Regions from separate parts of the Rahnella perminowiae genome, predicted to be linked through region 1. Evidence: predicted binding sites of a transcription regulator. Region 1 holds the regulator's gene; each other region holds the start of a gene.

Evidence for each region. Region 1 encodes PurR, which represses purine synthesis genes. Its sites were predicted from a motif close to CANGCAAACGTTTGCNTG; they were not measured.
Region 2: cybB (cytochrome b561) is a predicted target of PurR. The motif match lies at 3,941-3,958, and genes of this name have one in related genera.
Region 3: purL (phosphoribosylformylglycinamidine synthase) is a predicted target of PurR. The motif match lies at 3,027-3,044, and genes of this name have one in related genera.

Annotation. Positions count from the first base shown of each region.
Region 1 is NZ_JAFMOT010000188.1:251,114-256,535, reverse strand. Features, by position in the region: gene punC (purine nucleoside transporter PunC) at 1-213, opposite strand, end outside; gene punR (DNA-binding transcriptional activator PunR) at 350-1,255, shown strand; gene purR (HTH-type transcriptional repressor PurR) at 1,291-2,316, opposite strand; gene cydH (cytochrome bd-I oxidase subunit CydH) at 2,621-2,740, shown strand; gene J1781_RS24730 (C40 family peptidase) at 2,906-3,802, opposite strand; gene J1781_RS26375 (hypothetical protein) at 4,156-4,284, shown strand; gene J1781_RS24725 (Grx4 family monothiol glutaredoxin) at 4,265-4,606, shown strand; gene rnt (ribonuclease T) at 4,699-5,412, opposite strand.
Region 2 is NZ_JAFMOT010000184.1:204,488-209,909, reverse strand. Features, by position in the region: gene fabV (enoyl-ACP reductase FabV) at 1-306, shown strand, start outside; gene J1781_RS19185 (TM2 domain-containing protein) at 447-749, opposite strand; gene J1781_RS19180 (helix-turn-helix domain-containing protein) at 1,073-1,333, opposite strand; gene J1781_RS19170 (YdgH/BhsA/McbA family protein) at 1,910-2,215, opposite strand; partial or broken gene J1781_RS19165 (LysR substrate-binding domain-containing protein) at 2,510-2,883, shown strand; gene J1781_RS19160 (H-NS family histone-like protein) at 3,442-3,849, shown strand; gene cybB (cytochrome b561) at 4,059-4,592, shown strand; partial or broken gene J1781_RS19150 (STM2901 family protein) at 4,754-5,214, shown strand; gene J1781_RS19145 (DUF1493 family protein) at 5,199-5,422, shown strand, end outside.
Region 3 is NZ_JAFMOT010000179.1:29,162-34,583, forward strand. Features, by position in the region: gene J1781_RS14580 (PTS transporter subunit EIIC) at 1-141, shown strand, start outside; gene yfhb (phosphatidylglycerophosphatase C) at 146-784, shown strand; gene tadA (tRNA adenosine(34) deaminase TadA) at 856-1,383, shown strand; gene mltF (membrane-bound lytic murein transglycosylase MltF) at 1,402-2,862, opposite strand; gene purL (phosphoribosylformylglycinamidine synthase) at 3,141-5,422, shown strand, end outside.

The DNA of each region.
Region 1 (5,422 bases):
TTTACGGCCGATTCTGTCCGACAGTGGCCCCCACAGCAACTGACCAACAGCAAATCCACCGAGAAAAATGCTCAGACTTGCGCTGATCATCCCGGGGCTGGTCATCAGACTGGTTTGCATGGCACTGAACGCAGGCAGATACATATCGGTGGCTAAAAAGCCCAGCATGCTCAGACCCGCAAGATAGAGCATAAATCCAAAGGAGGGTTTCATTATTGTCTCGTTAATTTATTTATTGCAGATGATGTGACGCAGATTTCATACCGGGGGCGGAGTTTAACGCTTTGATAACAGGCTTGTGAAACGTTAATATTTGCACTCTGCTATCAAAAAAATTGAAGGCTGGATTATGTGGTCAGAATACGCTCTCGAAGTGGTTGATGCTGTCGCAAGAACCGGCAGTTTTAGTGCAGCTGCGCAGGACTTACACCGTGTGCCTTCTGCCATCAGTTACACCGTCCGCCAGCTTGAACAATGGCTGGCCGTGCCGTTGTTTGAGCGTCGACATCGTGACGTAGTGCTGACGCCAGCGGGAAAGGTTTTTGTCGATGAAGCACGGGTTATGACAAAAAAAATGATAGCCACCCGCCGGCAGTGTCAGCAGGTGGCGAACGGCTGGCGCGGCGAATTACGTGTGGCGGTCGACCGGATTGTCAAACCCGCACGGACACGGCGTCTGGTGCTCGATTTTTATCGCCATTTTGCGGATACCGAACTCATTATTCACTCGGAAGTGTTTAACGGTGTCTGGGATGCGTTGGTCGACGGGCGTGCAGACGTGGCGATCGGCGCTACGCGCGCGATACCGGTTGGCGGGCGCTTCAGTTTTCGTGATATGGGATTTATGGACTGGCATTGTGTCGTCAGCCCGCAACATCCGCTGGCGCAGCTATCCGGTGCGCTGAACGATGATCAACTGCGACCTTATCCGGCATTGTGCCTGGAAGATACTTCCCGGACATTGCCGAAGCGTGATACCTGGACGCTCGATAACCAGCGGCGTCTGGTCGTGCCGGACTGGACCTGTGCGCTGGAATGCCTGACTGAAGGATTGTGCGTGGGTATGATGCCGGTTCACCAGGTCATGCCGTGGATTGAACAGGGAAAATTACAGGTGCTGGCACTGGAGAATATATTCCCTGACAGCCCGTGCTGCCTGACGTGGGATCAAAGCAATCCTTCACCTTCACTGAGCTGGCTGTTGGAATACATGGGCGATACAGACACCATGAATCAGGAATGGCTGCGCGATTAGAAAAAACGCCTGCACAGGCAGGCGTTTGTGATTTGTTAACGACGGTAATCACGGTACGGGCCGTCGGCGACTGAACGGCGCTCGACCAGTTTCGGATGCACTTCGATGGTCTGGGACTCTTCACGCTTACTGACAATTCTGTCCAGTAACATCGTAAAGGCCATTTCACCCAGACGTTCTTTCGGCTGATGCACGGTTGTCAGCGCCGGGGAGAAGTAACGGGCGTTACGCACATTGTCGTACCCGATCACGGAAATATCCTGAGGAACGCGAAGGCCGAGTTCGTCTGCGGCACAAATTGCACCCATTGCCATCACATCGCCGCCGCAAAACACGGCAGTCGGACGATGCTTTTGCATCAGAATCTTATGCATTGCCTGGTAGCCAGACTCTGGTTCGAAATCACCCTGAACTACCCATTCGTCACGAAGAGGAATATTGGCTTCAGTCAGTGCTTTCACAAAACCCTGGAAGCGGCCGCCGCCGGTATTACGCGCCAGTTGCCCGGGGATCACGCCAATATCACGATGACCGCGTTCAATCAGATAACGACCGGCCATGTAACCACCTTCGAAAGCGTTATCGATAATGCTGTCGGTAAAGTTCTTGCGTGCTTCACCCCAGTCCATGACCACCATGGGAATCGAGCGGTACTCTTCGAGCATATTGAGCAATTCATCAGGGTATTCCGCGCACATCACCAGCAAGCCGTCGACGCGTTTTTGCGCCAGCATTTGCAGGTAGGCCTGTTGTTTCTCCAGGTTATTATGCGAGTTACACAAAATCAGCGTATAGCCTTTGGAGAAGCAGCTGTTTTCCACGGCTTCAATCACTTCGGCAAAATAGGGCGCTTCGCTTGAGGTGGCCAGCAGGCCGATGGTTTTAGTGTTATTGACCTTCAGACTGCGGGCTACAGCACTCGGAGAGTAATGTAACTCTTTGATTGCAAGGAGAACCGCTTCTTTGGTTTCTTCGGCGACGAAACGTGTTTTATTGATGACGTGCGACACGGTTGTAGTGGAAACGCCAGCGCGCTTTGCGACATCTTTAATCGTTGCCATGTAAACAATGACTCCTGAACTCACGTGCTTCAGCACGTTAGCATTATGTTAATCGTTTGCCTGCGAGGATTTAACTGCTGGCTTCTCAAAGGGCAGTGAAATCATTGGGTGGATTCTTCAGAATGAGGCGCGAAATGCTCTCGGGTGAAATCGACCGGCACACAGACGTGTTAACCGACAATTTTCTCTTATAATGCAGGAAAGTGGAAGCAAAATTCTCAGGAACGCATTGTCATTCAACACAAGATTTTAAAGGTTAATTATGAGAAAATGCGTTGGCACACAATGAGTGTGGTATTAAGAAATGCCACAATTTGATCCGAAAGGGGGTTTGATGGACAGCAACCTGAAATTATCGTTGATCACCACGGTATGCGCTTTGCTTATGATTATCGCTTTCAGCTTCACTGCAATAATGAACTGATTCAATAAGTGATCCGCCATAAAAAAGGGCGACGCCTGTCACAGGCGTCGCCCTTTTCAATGTTACGCAGTGACCGTTACCGCCGATGTTCTTCCCTGCAGAAACGCTTCGTTAAATGCTATTCAATGGCTGATTAGCGAACCTTCAGACTTAACGAATTGTTTATTATCGGATCGTTTTAGGGGTCATTACCCGACGTGCGCCTACATAGTGGTCTTGCCAGTAATCATCGCCAAGAGAAGTAATTTTAATGTCTTCGCCCGTTCTTGGAGACTGAATAAACTTGCCGTTGCCAACGTAAACCCCAACATGGTCTGCCGCGCCGCGGTTATTGATTCTGAAGAACACCAGATCACCGCTTTCAAGTTCGCCGCGTTTGACCGGAGCGGCATCGCGCAGGTGATACATTTCATTTGCTGTACGTGGCATTTTTATACGGATCAAATCTTTGTAGGCATAATAAACTAAGCCGCTGCAATCAAAACCGGTATTCGGCGAGGTTCCGCCCCAGCGATACGGTTTTCCTACCTGGTGCATCAGTTTGGTCATGGCCGTTTGCTGAGCATGCTGATAGCGTTTTTTATGTGTTGCACTTAGCGTAATCGGTTTGCTGTCTTCTTCGAATTTCTTACCTTTACGGTGCCGGCCATAGGCTTCTTTTTTACCGGCCTTTTCCGTGCTGTTTTTCGCGAGGGTACGGGTTTTGCTATGTCTCTCTGTTTTGCTCTCGGCCCGCGTGGTCTTGAGTGTCTTTTCTTTTTTACTTTCGGCCCGCGTTTTGGCGCTTCTCTCCGTCGTGGTCTTTCGTTTAACCAGTTCGGTGCTTTTCACTTTCTTCTTCGAATTCTTATCCTGAGTTTTTTGTTCTGTGACGGGCGCGGTTTTCGTTTTTTTACTGTTTTTCGCAGCAACCGTTTTTCGCTTTCGTCGTTCTTCCGGCGCAGCCTGATTAACATGACTTTTACGCTGATCGGCAGAGACACGAGTCTGTGGCGACGCATGTGCCATATTTAAAAACAGCTGGGTAAAGAGCAGCACAAAAAGCGTGAACAGTAAGCGCATAGCTTCGTTACCATGAGTGGTAGGTTAAACATCAGGGATGTCAGAGTATTGCCTAAAAGAACCCGACAAAAAAGCACGAATTGCCTCGATTCTAGATCATATTGTGAGAAAAAGTTAATAGCTTTTTTTATGTCGAAATAACCGCCATTTTTAGTCAAAAAAATGACCGTTTTTCATGATGTTAATATTTGAGTTAATCAGTGGAATTCTGCAAATTAGATCGGATTGATGAACGCCGGAAATGTTATTCCCGATGAATGTTTAAATATGTGAGCCTGAGCGCACCCGCTAAAAATGGTTAAATAAATTGTCAGCACTGAGAAAGACCCCACAAAAAATGGCGTTTTTATCTGATGGCTGCCGTCGTTACAATAGAAGGTATTGTGATTGTACACCGTCTCTTTGTGCTGCGCGTGAAGAGCAATGATCGTGACAGCCTGTACCGGCTTGAGGAAGCAAGAAATGACTACTCCAACTATTGAAAAGATTCAGAAGCAAGTTTCTGAAAACCCGATTCTGCTGTACATGAAAGGTTCGCCAAAACTGCCAAGCTGCGGTTTCTCTGCTCAGGCTGTTCAGGCGCTTTCTGCCTGTGGCGAACGTTTTGCTTACGTGGATATCCTGCAGAACCCGGACATCCGTGCTGAGATGCCAAAGTTTGCTAACTGGCCAACGTTCCCACAATTGTGGGTGGACGGCGAACTGGTTGGCGGCTGCGACATCGTGGTTGAGATGTTCCAGCGCGGCGAGCTGCAGCAGTTGATCAAAGAAACTGCTGAGAAATACAAATCTTCTGAAGAGTAATACTACGGAAGATCACCGGCTTTTCGACCGGAAAATATGAAGAGCGACATGATGTCGCTCTTTTTTGTTTTCAGTCCGCCGGAAAGTCGTCATTACTGATTTTCTTCAGACGCCGTTTCGTCTTCGGCTTGTTCGTCTGAAAGCACCAGAGGCCAGCCGCCAAGGCGTTTCCATCGGTTTACCAGTTCGCAGAACAACTCGGCCGTGCGCTCGGTATCATACAACGCAGAATGTGCCTGGCTGCTGTCAAAATCGATACCCGCACTGATACAGGCTTTTGCCAGCACCGTTTGCCCGAGTACCAGCCCGCTTAGCGCGGCAGTATCAAACGTAGCAAAAGGGTGGAACGGATTACGTTTCAGCCCGGCACGTTCGGCCGCTGCCATGAGGAAACTGTGATCAAAATTCGCGTTGTGCGCCACAATGATCGCACGGTTACAGTTCTGCTCTTTCATTCCTTTGCGGATGACTTTGAAAATCTCATGCAGAGCTTCATATTCACTGACTGCGCCGCGTAACGGATTGGTCGGATCGATACCGTTAAATGCCAGCGCTTCCGGCACCAGTATCGCACCTTCAAAAGGCTCGACGTGGAAATGCACGGTCTCATCGCTTTGCAGCCAGCCGTCCTGATCCATCTTCAGCGTGATCGCTGCAATTTCCAGCAGCGCATCGGTTCTGGCATTAAATCCGGCGGTTTCTACATCGATAACCACGGGATAAAAACCACGAAAACGGCCTCTCAGGGCGTTAATGTCACTATTCTCGGCCATTAGTTTCTTATCTTCATCGAATTCAGCGCGCATTATGACAAAT
Region 2 (5,422 bases), on a different contig from region 1:
AAGGGCACCCACGAAGGATGTATCGAGCAGGTTTACGGTCTGTACAAAGACAGCCTGTACGGCGCTGAGCCGCTGGTCGATAACGAAGGGCGTCTGCGCGCTGACCTCAAAGAGATCGCGCCGGAAGTGCAGGAAGAAGTCGGTAAACTGTGGAATGAAGTCACTAACGACAACATCGCTGAACTGACTGATTTTGCGGGTTATAAAAGCGAGTTCATGCGTCTGTTCGGCTTTGGCCTGAACGGTGTTGATTACGCTGCCGATACCAATCCGGACGTGAAAATCAAACATCTGATCCAGATGTAATGTGATTTAACATACAGAGATGACTGAAACCCGCATTCGCCGAAAGGTGGGTGTGGGTTTTTTTATCAACACTTCACGCAGTTTTTAGTAGATTCTAAAAAGCCACTTTTGAAAGCGGCTTTTATAATCAAATAATTCACTCAACCGTATTTTTTGGCGAAGTTTTCATCTGAATCACACAGATAAATAATGAATTCAATGAAGGCAATTATTGAAGGAATAAACGTCCAGCAGAAGATGAGGTATAAGAATCCTTGCCCGATTTTACCCAGATAAAACTTATGAACACCAAAACCACCCAGGAAGAAAGCCAACAAAGCTGCAGCAACCCTGCTTTTAGTTCCCTGAGGATTAACGTTTTGAGTTGCTCCACAATGAGGGCATGATTTAGCCGACTCATGGATCTCCTTTCCGCATCCTCTACAAAAAACCATAGATCCCATTTCTATTTCCTTACATGTTATTATTCGGACTAATCTTACCCGTAATTATCATTAAGAAAAAGAGAATGATGATGCCTCAGCGAGAAGGGGATGCGTTCTGCCAGCTTACCGCGCGGGCAATGAATGGTCTTCAATACGCTTTATTATCAATAAATAACGCCGCAAACTCCACGGGCTGCAGCGTTTTTATGTCAAAACTACCTTCCATGCACATCAGCCATAAGCCACTTTGTGATTGATATGGTAAAAGGTCGCGGTGGCAGATTAGCAAATTTTTAAAACGGCCACTAAAAAGGGCGCATTCCGCACCCTGATATCAATTTCTATATTCTGTGCGACGATCTCACCGTCCGCTGAATACGTTTACGGGTCTTGGGATCAAAATACCGGCTTGGCCAGATGGTGCTTGGGTGTATTTCCAGTGCCTGGGCAATCAGGAGCTCGCCTTTCGGCCAGGGTCTTGAAAGTGCGTTAGACAGCGTCGAGGAACTCAGACCGGCAGCACGGGAAACGGCGGCCAGCGTGGTGCCTTTCTTACGCAATGCGGCAATGATATCAGCCTGATGCCAGTCGTGATTATTCATGACGGGTTACTCCTGTTTTTGACAGCGCAGGAACAGCAGGGCAGAAGGGCAGAAACGTAGGGGTATGTGATAGTTTCATGTTTTGAATCTCTAACGTGTGGATATAAACCACCGACAGAGCTGCGAAACTCTTATTGGTGGAAGCTCAGACAGGGTTCGCAGTACCGGCGAACGTTAGAAACCCGGCCAACCCGAAGGTTGCCCTGCCTGAGCCACCATTGAATGTACAAACACGATATCTCTGCGTTTGACAGGTACAGGAAGGCTCAACACATAATTATGACATATGTGTTTCTAACGTGGTATTCAGGCTGCGAAACCCGGCAGCGGATTTTGCCGCGGCGCACGCACTATAGCGTAATTGAGTGAGCTAAACCAACGGGTTAACTGCGGAAATGACGGGTGCTTTCCAGAGAAATTTCGGGCGTTGCAGCGGGTTACATGATTGACCCAGATGTAATTCGGTTTCATGCCAGGAGGTTGCAGAAATCCCCATCCGCCGAAAGGTGGGTGGGGGATTATTAATGTCTAAACGCCGCATGCACACGGCATTTTTATAGCGCCCTTCCATACACATCAGCCATAAGCCACTTTGTGATTGATATGGTAAAAGGTCGCGGTGGCAGCCATGACGTGTTGCTGCTCTTTACCTGGTTTGTGCGATTCCACATGGGTAATGTGGTAGCCGACGGCACCGGCATCCAGCGCTTTTTTAACAAATGCGTTATTGAGTTCTTCCATGGAGGTAGCCCAGGACACCGTGGTCACACCGACGGCCTGCAGCGAGGCAATCTCGCGATGTGATAACCCCGGGCGGACCAAAACAGGCTTAACCGCTTTGGGTGAGAATATAGACAAGACATCATTCACTAAGCCTTTCATGGATTTACTCCTCATCAGGTCATTTTTCTAAATCGGATCTTGAGTTGCACCGTTAATGAATAAAGAGGTTAACGCACCTGAAATATTCAGCGGGCATTGCTAATAAATACCTTTTCATGTAATGACCTTTAGCTTTAATTGCTAATTCTTTGTTAATTAATCTCCTGCCACAATTAACGCGAAAGTAAAAGAGGATATTTTCACCTGGTTACAGGTTAGGTGTTTTTGAAATGAGTACAAAAAGGGGCACATGTCACCCCCCATGTCTGCGGAATGTGCACTTCACTTTTCATCCACGGTTCTGTGACACGCGGTCAGGATGTTAACGGGGAGATTCTCTATGCATTCCGGTCGAACTGCTCTTATCGCCGTCATTTCGAAAGCTGGTTTGCGGATGATGGCGCTGCACCGGGGAAAATTTACGAAATGGAGTCCTATCACGGCATGCTGGCTTGTGTGATAGCCGGAGGCGGTCTGGCGCTGATGCCACGTAGTATGCTGGAAAGTATGCCGGGCAGCAGCACGGTGAGCATCTGGCCGCTGGCCGATAATTATCGTTTTTGACCACATGGCTGATATGGCGACGCGGCGTGTTAACCCGCAATCTGACAGAATTTGCGGCTCTGGCCCGTCAGCTGACGGTTAACCTTCCGCAACCTGCAAAATAATCTGCCAGTCCAGCGCGAGTTTCAGTACCACGCACGCCGCGCAAACAACAAAAATTGTCTTAAACATGGAGTCAATAAAATCCCTATGTGATGTAAATCACATTTTAATGGGCCGCAGCATAAACTTCATTTCATTTTTTGTGCAGAAAATGCTTTTTGGCGGTTTCGGCAGGGAGTTAGGGTTTATGGCAAGGCGTTATTTAGCGCTATGAATAAGCCAGGTACTGAGGGCCGCGCCAAAAGAAAAGAAATGACCCTGTTTGTACATAATAGCACCGCATGTTATTCACGCAGCGATACTATTATAAAGAGGGGAAAATTTAGCTTAACAATTTTTTTCTGCTTATTTTGGGCTGCTCAGGGAGGTTTGTGCGGGGAGATTTATTAATCCATCATCTGTTCTTATAAAATAATGCATTAAAATTCAATAAACCGAAGCGACTCACACAGGAATTGTGTAATAAGGTGTAATATTATCCTGACGCAATTGATATCATTATTTGTTTGTGTAGAATCAGAGTGACTAATTTAATGAAACGCCTCTAAAGTGAGCACATCATGGACAATGCATTAAACGTTTTGAATAATATCCGTACACTTCGGGCTCAGGCTCGCGAAATGCCTTTGAGTACCCTGGAAGAAATCCTTGAAAAACTGACCGCCATTGTGGAAGAAACTCGCGAAAATGCAAAAGCGCGCAGTGCACAGCAACAAGAGCGCGACGAAAAATTACTGAAATATCGCGAAATGCTGGCAAACGACGGCATCGCGATTGATGATCTTCTGGGTCATCAGAGTGCGAAAATCACCACCAAAGCCAAACGCAAGCCACGTCCTGCTCTTTATGAGTACACCGACACTGACGGTTCTAAAAAAACCTGGACTGGTCAGGGCCGTACACCTTCTGCCATCAAAGCAGCACTGGATGCTGGCGCTACACTGGAAAGTTTCCTGATCGCGCGCTAACCGAACGGTTGATGTGCTGAGTTTCTTCTGCCCTGCTTTTTAGCCGGGCAGGAAATGCGGTTCACTGTCAGTTTTTATTTTCTTATTTCCTCTCTTAAACGTTTCACTGTTCTGTTTTTTTCCCCTTTCATTGCTATCCCGCATTGTTCTTAATGTAAGCTTAAGTCTTGGGAAGTAAGGTTAACGTATCTTCGTTTACCGGAACTTCTATGCGTAGCCGATACTCCTCTGTGCAAATTGTGATTCACTGGCTGGTGCTGGTTTTAGTCGTTTTTACTTATACTACGATGGATATCAAGGGGGCGTTCGCCAGGGGCTCTCAGGTACGCGAACTATTAACACTGACGCATTACAGTCTGGGTTTTTGCGTATTATTTCTGATGTGTGTACGGGTGTTTGTGCGTGCAATGTATAGCACGCCGCCTGTTAAACCTGCGCCACCCCGCTGGCAACATAATCTTGCGGTGCTAACGCACACGGTGATTTATCTGATGTTTATCGGATTACCCGTACTGGGTATTTTATCGAAATATTACGCCGGTCATGACTGGACAATGTTTAACATCATGATGCCAAAAAGTGTTTTCCCGGATATGGAATTGCAAAGGCAGCTTAAAACAGTGCATATGTGGCTGGCCAATACGGGTTATTACCTGATTGGTTTACACGCTCTGGCGGCGCTCTGGCATCATTATCGTCTGCGTGACAATACACTGGTGCGGATGCTACCGGGGAGAAAATAGCGCAGGGAATGGCGGACATGAAAAACCGTTACGAGATGTTAAGTCAGACGATGTGATTAAAGTGACACGCCGGGCAGAAAGGGGATTCGGTGTCAGGGAACAATTGTCTGCGTATGAAAGCGGCGGTATTCTAAAACCCCTCTAATCAAAAGGATATTGAAATGGATACGACTGAAGAGCTGAGCGGAACGTACTTTTATCACGGGCATGCCAATCTGAGTAACCAAGAGTTATTTGGTCTAATTTTTATTGAAAGCTTATCAAACCACCTTGGGTTGGATACTACGGCTACAGTTCTCATTATTACAGGGCAGCCTTACATTCCGGTTCCGGGCAAGATGGTAACTGCAATACCGGGAACCAGCGTAGCGTCAAAGCTATCGAGGGCCCTTTTAAAGCAAGCCAAACTGCCCTTTGGCCTTAGAGCGTGGACGCCGGTTGGTAAGTCGTTCAATACCTTGACTATGCGAAAAACCACGAAATGGGCTGCACTGATAGATATGTCCCCTTTGTTGGATATGCAATGGCAGTCATATTAATTCAGCAGGTGGCCGCCGAAACCAGATCAAAATATAATTTAATAGCACGTCCAGAAGATCGTATTGCATGGACGTACTTTTAATGGAAGAAAAAGTCTTATTAATGTTCCGCGAGGAAATACCTGGTTACTACGATTTCGATTTGAAAAGGGAAGTGCCGCTTGAGTTTGATACAGAGCTACAAGATTTTGCTCCGGGTGATGATTTCGTATATGCCCTCGAAGCCTATGAAAAAACCTTTAAAGTGGATCTGTCAGTTGTAAATTGGTCCTTCTACTTTCCTTGGGAAAA
Region 3 (5,422 bases), on a different contig from region 1:
ACGTTTGGTATTTCCGGACTGCCGCTGGCACTGACCATTATTTCCGGCAAAGTGATGTTGTATCTGACGGGTTTAGTCATTACGGTATTGGCTGGTTTTATTTTTACCTGGTTGATGGGGTTCAACGATCCCGAGGAGTAACGGATTGAGTACGAAGCCTGATCGGCGGGTAGTCTTTTTTGATCTTGATGGCACGCTGCACCAGCAGGATATGTTCGGCAGCTTTCTGCGATTTTTGCTCAGACGGATGCCGCAGAATCTGATTTTAGTCGTGCCGGTTCTGCCGCTGATAGGAATCGGGCTGTTTATCCATGGGCGCGCCGCGCGCTGGCCGATGAGCCTGTTACTGTGGGCTATTACTTTTGGTCACAGTGAAGCGCGGCTAAAAGCGCTGGAGCTGCAATTTGTGACTGCCTTTCGCGAGAAAGTGGTGGAGTTTCCGGTGGTGCAGCGCAGGCTGCGTGAATATCTCGACAGCGATGATACTGAAGTCTGGTTGATCACCGGATCACCGGAGAATCTGGTAAAGCAGGTCTATAATACGTCCCTGTTTTTGCCACAGGTCCGTCTGGTCGGCAGCCGGATCGCCCGGGGTAAAGGCGGTTGGGTGTTACCCTTGCGTTGCCTGGGTGAGGAGAAAGTGGTGCAGCTCGAAAGCCGCATTGGTTCTCCGCTTAAACTTTACAGCGGATACAGCGACAGTAAGCAGGACAACCCGTTATTGTTCTTTTGTGAACACCGTTTTCGCGTCAGTAAACAGGGTGAGTTACAGCAACTCGAATAACGGCCAGCACAAAATTCAGCTAAAATGTCTGCCGGTAAAAAATAATTGAGGTTGAAGTGGCAGACGCAGAATTGGCAGTAATAAATGATGATGAACACTGGATGCGGTATGCCATGACGCTGGCGCTGAAAGCGCAGGACGAAGGCGAAGTGCCGGTGGGGGCAGTGCTGATTTTAGACAATCAGGTGATTGGCGAAGGCTGGAACCGGTCTATCGGTCATCATGATCCGACAGCGCATGCGGAAATCATGGCATTACGTCAGGGCGGTGACACTATATGCAATTATCGCCTGCTTGACGCCACACTTTACGTCACGCTGGAACCTTGTGTTATGTGCGCCGGGGCGATGATCCACAGCCGGATCCGCCGCGTGGTGTATGGTGCCGCTGACGCTAAAACCGGTGCTGCGGGATCGTTGCTCGATATACTGCGCCATTCGGGCATGAATCATCAGATAGACATTACTGCGGGTGTACTGGCAGAAGCCTGTTCGGAACAACTGAGTCGTTTTTTCCGTTTTCGCCGCAGTCAGAAAAAAGCGCTGCGACTGGCAGAGCGTGCTGCTCAGGCGGGTAATGCGTCGGATGAACAGGCCTGATAAACAGGCCTGCCAGCCTTACGGTGCCAGGGCTTCCTGCGCATTGACCACCGGATACCCCTGACCTAACTGAGCCTGTAAGGCGGCTTTCTGTGCCTGCTGTTTTTCCTTTTCCATCAGGTATCCCACCAGACTCAGCTGATAACGACGGATATTCTCCACATAGTTATACGCCTGCGTACCACGCGCATATCCGTAACTCGTCCGGCTGAAGAAGCGTTTCTGATTCAGCATCGGCAAGCGTTGCTTCACATCAGCCCAGCTGTCAGGATTGCCTTTTTGCTGCGCCGTCAGCTTACGGGCATCCAGCATATGACCATAACCCATGTTATAAGCGGCAAGGGCAAACCAGATCCGTTCATCCTGCGGAATTGATTCCGGCATTTTATCCATCAGATGCGACAGATACTGGGCACCGCCGCGAATGCTCTGTTCGGCGTCAGTACGGTCGTCGACATTCAGCCCGCCAGCGGTTGCACGGGTCAGCATCATCACACCCCGTACGCCGGTCGGGGATTTCGCCTGCGGATCCCAATGTGACTCCTGATAGGCGATGGCAGCCAGTAAACGCCAGTCAATATTCCCGGCATATTTTTCAAACAGCGGCTGTAAATCCGGTAGCGTACTGTCGATGGCGTTAAGGAAAGTCCGGGTATCGACGTAATCAAAATCGCCCACGTGCCCGAGATATTTCTCCTCCAGCTTTTCCAGTGTACCGTCTTCAGAAATCTGGCTGAAAAAGTCCAGCATGGCGGCCGAGAGGCTGTCGTCATCAGGTTGCTTGCGGTAGTACCAGGTCACGGGTTCGTCATCAGTGGCATCAAAAGCCACCGCCAGACGCGGATAGACGCGCTGCATCAGCGCGATAGTCACCGAATCGCCCAGCGTATAATCGAGTTTGCCGTTCTCGACTTGCTGCAACAAATCGCGTGGCGACATCTTATCGGTCGTGGTCCATGTGAGGTCGGGATACTTTTTCCTGGCGTCTTCGAGTGTGGCGATATGTGCGCTGCCGGCAGACACCACCAGCGAGCCTTTGATGTCCGCAAAGCTTTTCGGACGCACGGCACCCTGCCGGTAAACCAGCTGCTGGGAAACGGAATAGTACTCCGGACCGGCGCGGTAGTTTTTCAGCCGCGCATTGTTATATACCAGCCCGGAAGCCAGCAGGTCAGTATGATCATGGTCCAGATCGTCAAACATGCTCTCGATGGTAGTGTGCTGTGTCACGACCAGCCGCACGCCCAGATAATCTGCAAAGCGTTTAGCCAGTTCGTAATCGAAGCCGAGATTACCTTCCGGAGATTCCATAAAAGTCAGTGGAGAATTGAGCGTGCTTACGCGCAATTCTCCACGGGATTTTATGTGATCCAGCTGGTCGCCTTCACCTCTGTGCCACGGGACTGCGGGCCATAAAGCCAGCGCCAGTAACAGGGCGGCGATCCCCATCAGGACATAATTAATTTTTAGTCGCGTCAAATAGTTATCTCGCTGCGGCGCTCTTGTTTTTTTACGCTATGCTGTGCAGTTAGTATGGTTATATCCCCAGTGCTGACGCATTTTGCTCAACAAAACGGCAGTCTGCAACTTTATTCATGATACCCGCAAGATATGTGGGCCTATAAATGAATATCAAGTTTCCCTGCGCAAACGGTTTCGTCGGACGCCAGCTTTCTTTATAATAGCCCGCGTTTTCCCCCTGTTGCGCCCAATGAAGCACTGTGGTCAGTGTCTTCGAAGACGAGAGATCTGTCATTATGGAAATACTGCGTGGTTCGCCCGCTTTGTCGGCTTTTCGCATTAATAAATTGTTGTCCCGTTGTCAGGAAGTCCGCCTTCCGGTCAGCGATATTTACGCCGAATATGTACACTTTGCCGATGTCAGCGCGCCGCTGAATTCGGACGAACAAACCAAGTTACAACGCCTTCTGAAATACGGTCCTTCTCTCGCTGAACATGCTCCTTCTGGTCGTTTACTGTTAGTGACCCCGCGCCCCGGCACCATTTCTCCATGGTCTTCCAAAGCTACCGATATCGCACACAATTGCGGCCTGTCACAGGTTCTGCGTCTGGAGCGCGGTCTGGCATTTTATGTTCAGGCACCGCAACTGACCGAAGCCCAGTGGAGCGAACTGGGTGCCTTGCTGCATGACCGCATGATGGAAACCGTCTTTGGCCAGCTGGAAGACGCCAGCGCGCTGTTTGCACAGCACCAGCCTGCCCCTGTGCAACATGTGGATATCCTCGGTGAGGGCCGTGGCGCACTGGAAGCCGCCAATACCAAATTAGGTCTGGCGCTGGCGCAGGACGAAATTGATTATCTGATGGCTGCCTTTACGTCGTTGGGGCGCAACCCGACGGATATCGAACTGTATATGTTCGCACAGGCAAACTCAGAACACTGTCGTCACAAAATCTTCAACGCAGACTGGATTATCGACGGTAAAACGCAGCCGAAATCCCTGTTTAAGATGATTAAGAACACCTTCGAACACACCCCTGATCACGTGCTGTCCGCGTATAAAGATAACGCCGCCGTGATGGAAGGTTCACAGGTCGGCCGTTTCTACGCTGATGCAAAAGACGGTCTGTACGATTTTCATCAGGAGCAGGCGCATATCCTGATGAAGGTCGAAACCCATAACCACCCGACGGCGATCTCTCCGTGGCCGGGTGCGGCCACCGGTTCCGGCGGCGAAATCCGTGATGAAGGCGCAACCGGCCGTGGTGCGAAACCTAAAGCCGGTCTGGTCGGTTTCTCCGTTTCCAACCTGCGTATTCCGGGTTTTGAACAACCATGGGAAGAAGACTTTGGTAAGCCGGATCGTATCGTTACCGCGCTGGATATTATGACCGACGGTCCGCTGGGCGGGGCCGCATTTAACAACGAATTTGGTCGTCCGGCATTACTGGGCTACTTCCGTACTTATGAAGAAAACGTCAACAGCCACAACGGCCCGGAGCTGCGCGGTTATCATAAACCGATCATGCTGGCGGGCGGTATCGGTAACATCCGTGCTGATCACGTACAAAAAGGTGAAATCACCGTTGGCGCGAAACTGATCGTTCTTGGTGGTCCGGCGATGAATATCGGTCTGGGCGGCGGTGCGGCATCTTCTATGGCTTCCGGTCAGTCTGATGCCGATCTGGATTTTGCTTCCGTACAGCGCGACAACCCGGAAATGGAACGCCGTTGTCAGGAAGTGATCGACCGCTGCTGGCAACTGGGCGAAGCCAACCCGATTTTATTTATCCATGACGTCGGTGCGGGCGGTTTATCGAATGCCATGCCGGAGCTGGTCAGTGATGGTAACCGTGGCGGCCGTTTCCGGCTGCGCGATATCCTCAACGACGAACCGGGTATGAGCCCGCTGGAAGTCTGGTGTAACGAATCGCAGGAACGTTATGTGCTGGCGGTTTCTCCGGCGCAGCTGGAACAGTTCGATGCGATCTGCCAGCGCGAACGCGCTCCTTATGCGGTCATCGGCGAAGCCACTGAAGAAATGCATCTTTCTCTGGAAGACAGCCATTTCGACAACCAGCCAATAGATATGCCGCTGGATGTGCTGCTGGGCAAAACGCCAAAAATGACCCGCGACGTCACCACGCTGAAAGCCAAAGGCGATAACCTGAATGCGGAAAATATTCAGATTGCTGAAGCGGTAAACCGTGTTCTGCATCTGCCGGCCGTGGCCGAGAAAACCTTCCTGATCACCATCGGTGACCGCACTGTCACCGGTATGGTCGCACGTGACCAGATGGTCGGCCCGTGGCAGATCCCGGTAGCCGACTGCGCAGTCACCACCGCCAGCCTCGACAGCTACCACGGCGAAGCGATGTCACTGGGCGAACGTGCGCCGGTTGCCTTGCTGGATTTCGCCGCTTCCGGTCGCATGGCCGTTGGCGAAGCACTGACGAATATCGCGGCGGTAGAAATCGGCAGCCTGAAACGCGTTAAGCTTTCGGCTAACTGGATGTCTGCGGCCGGTCATCCTGGGGAAGATGCCGGTTTATACGCCGCCGTGAAAGCGGTAGGCGA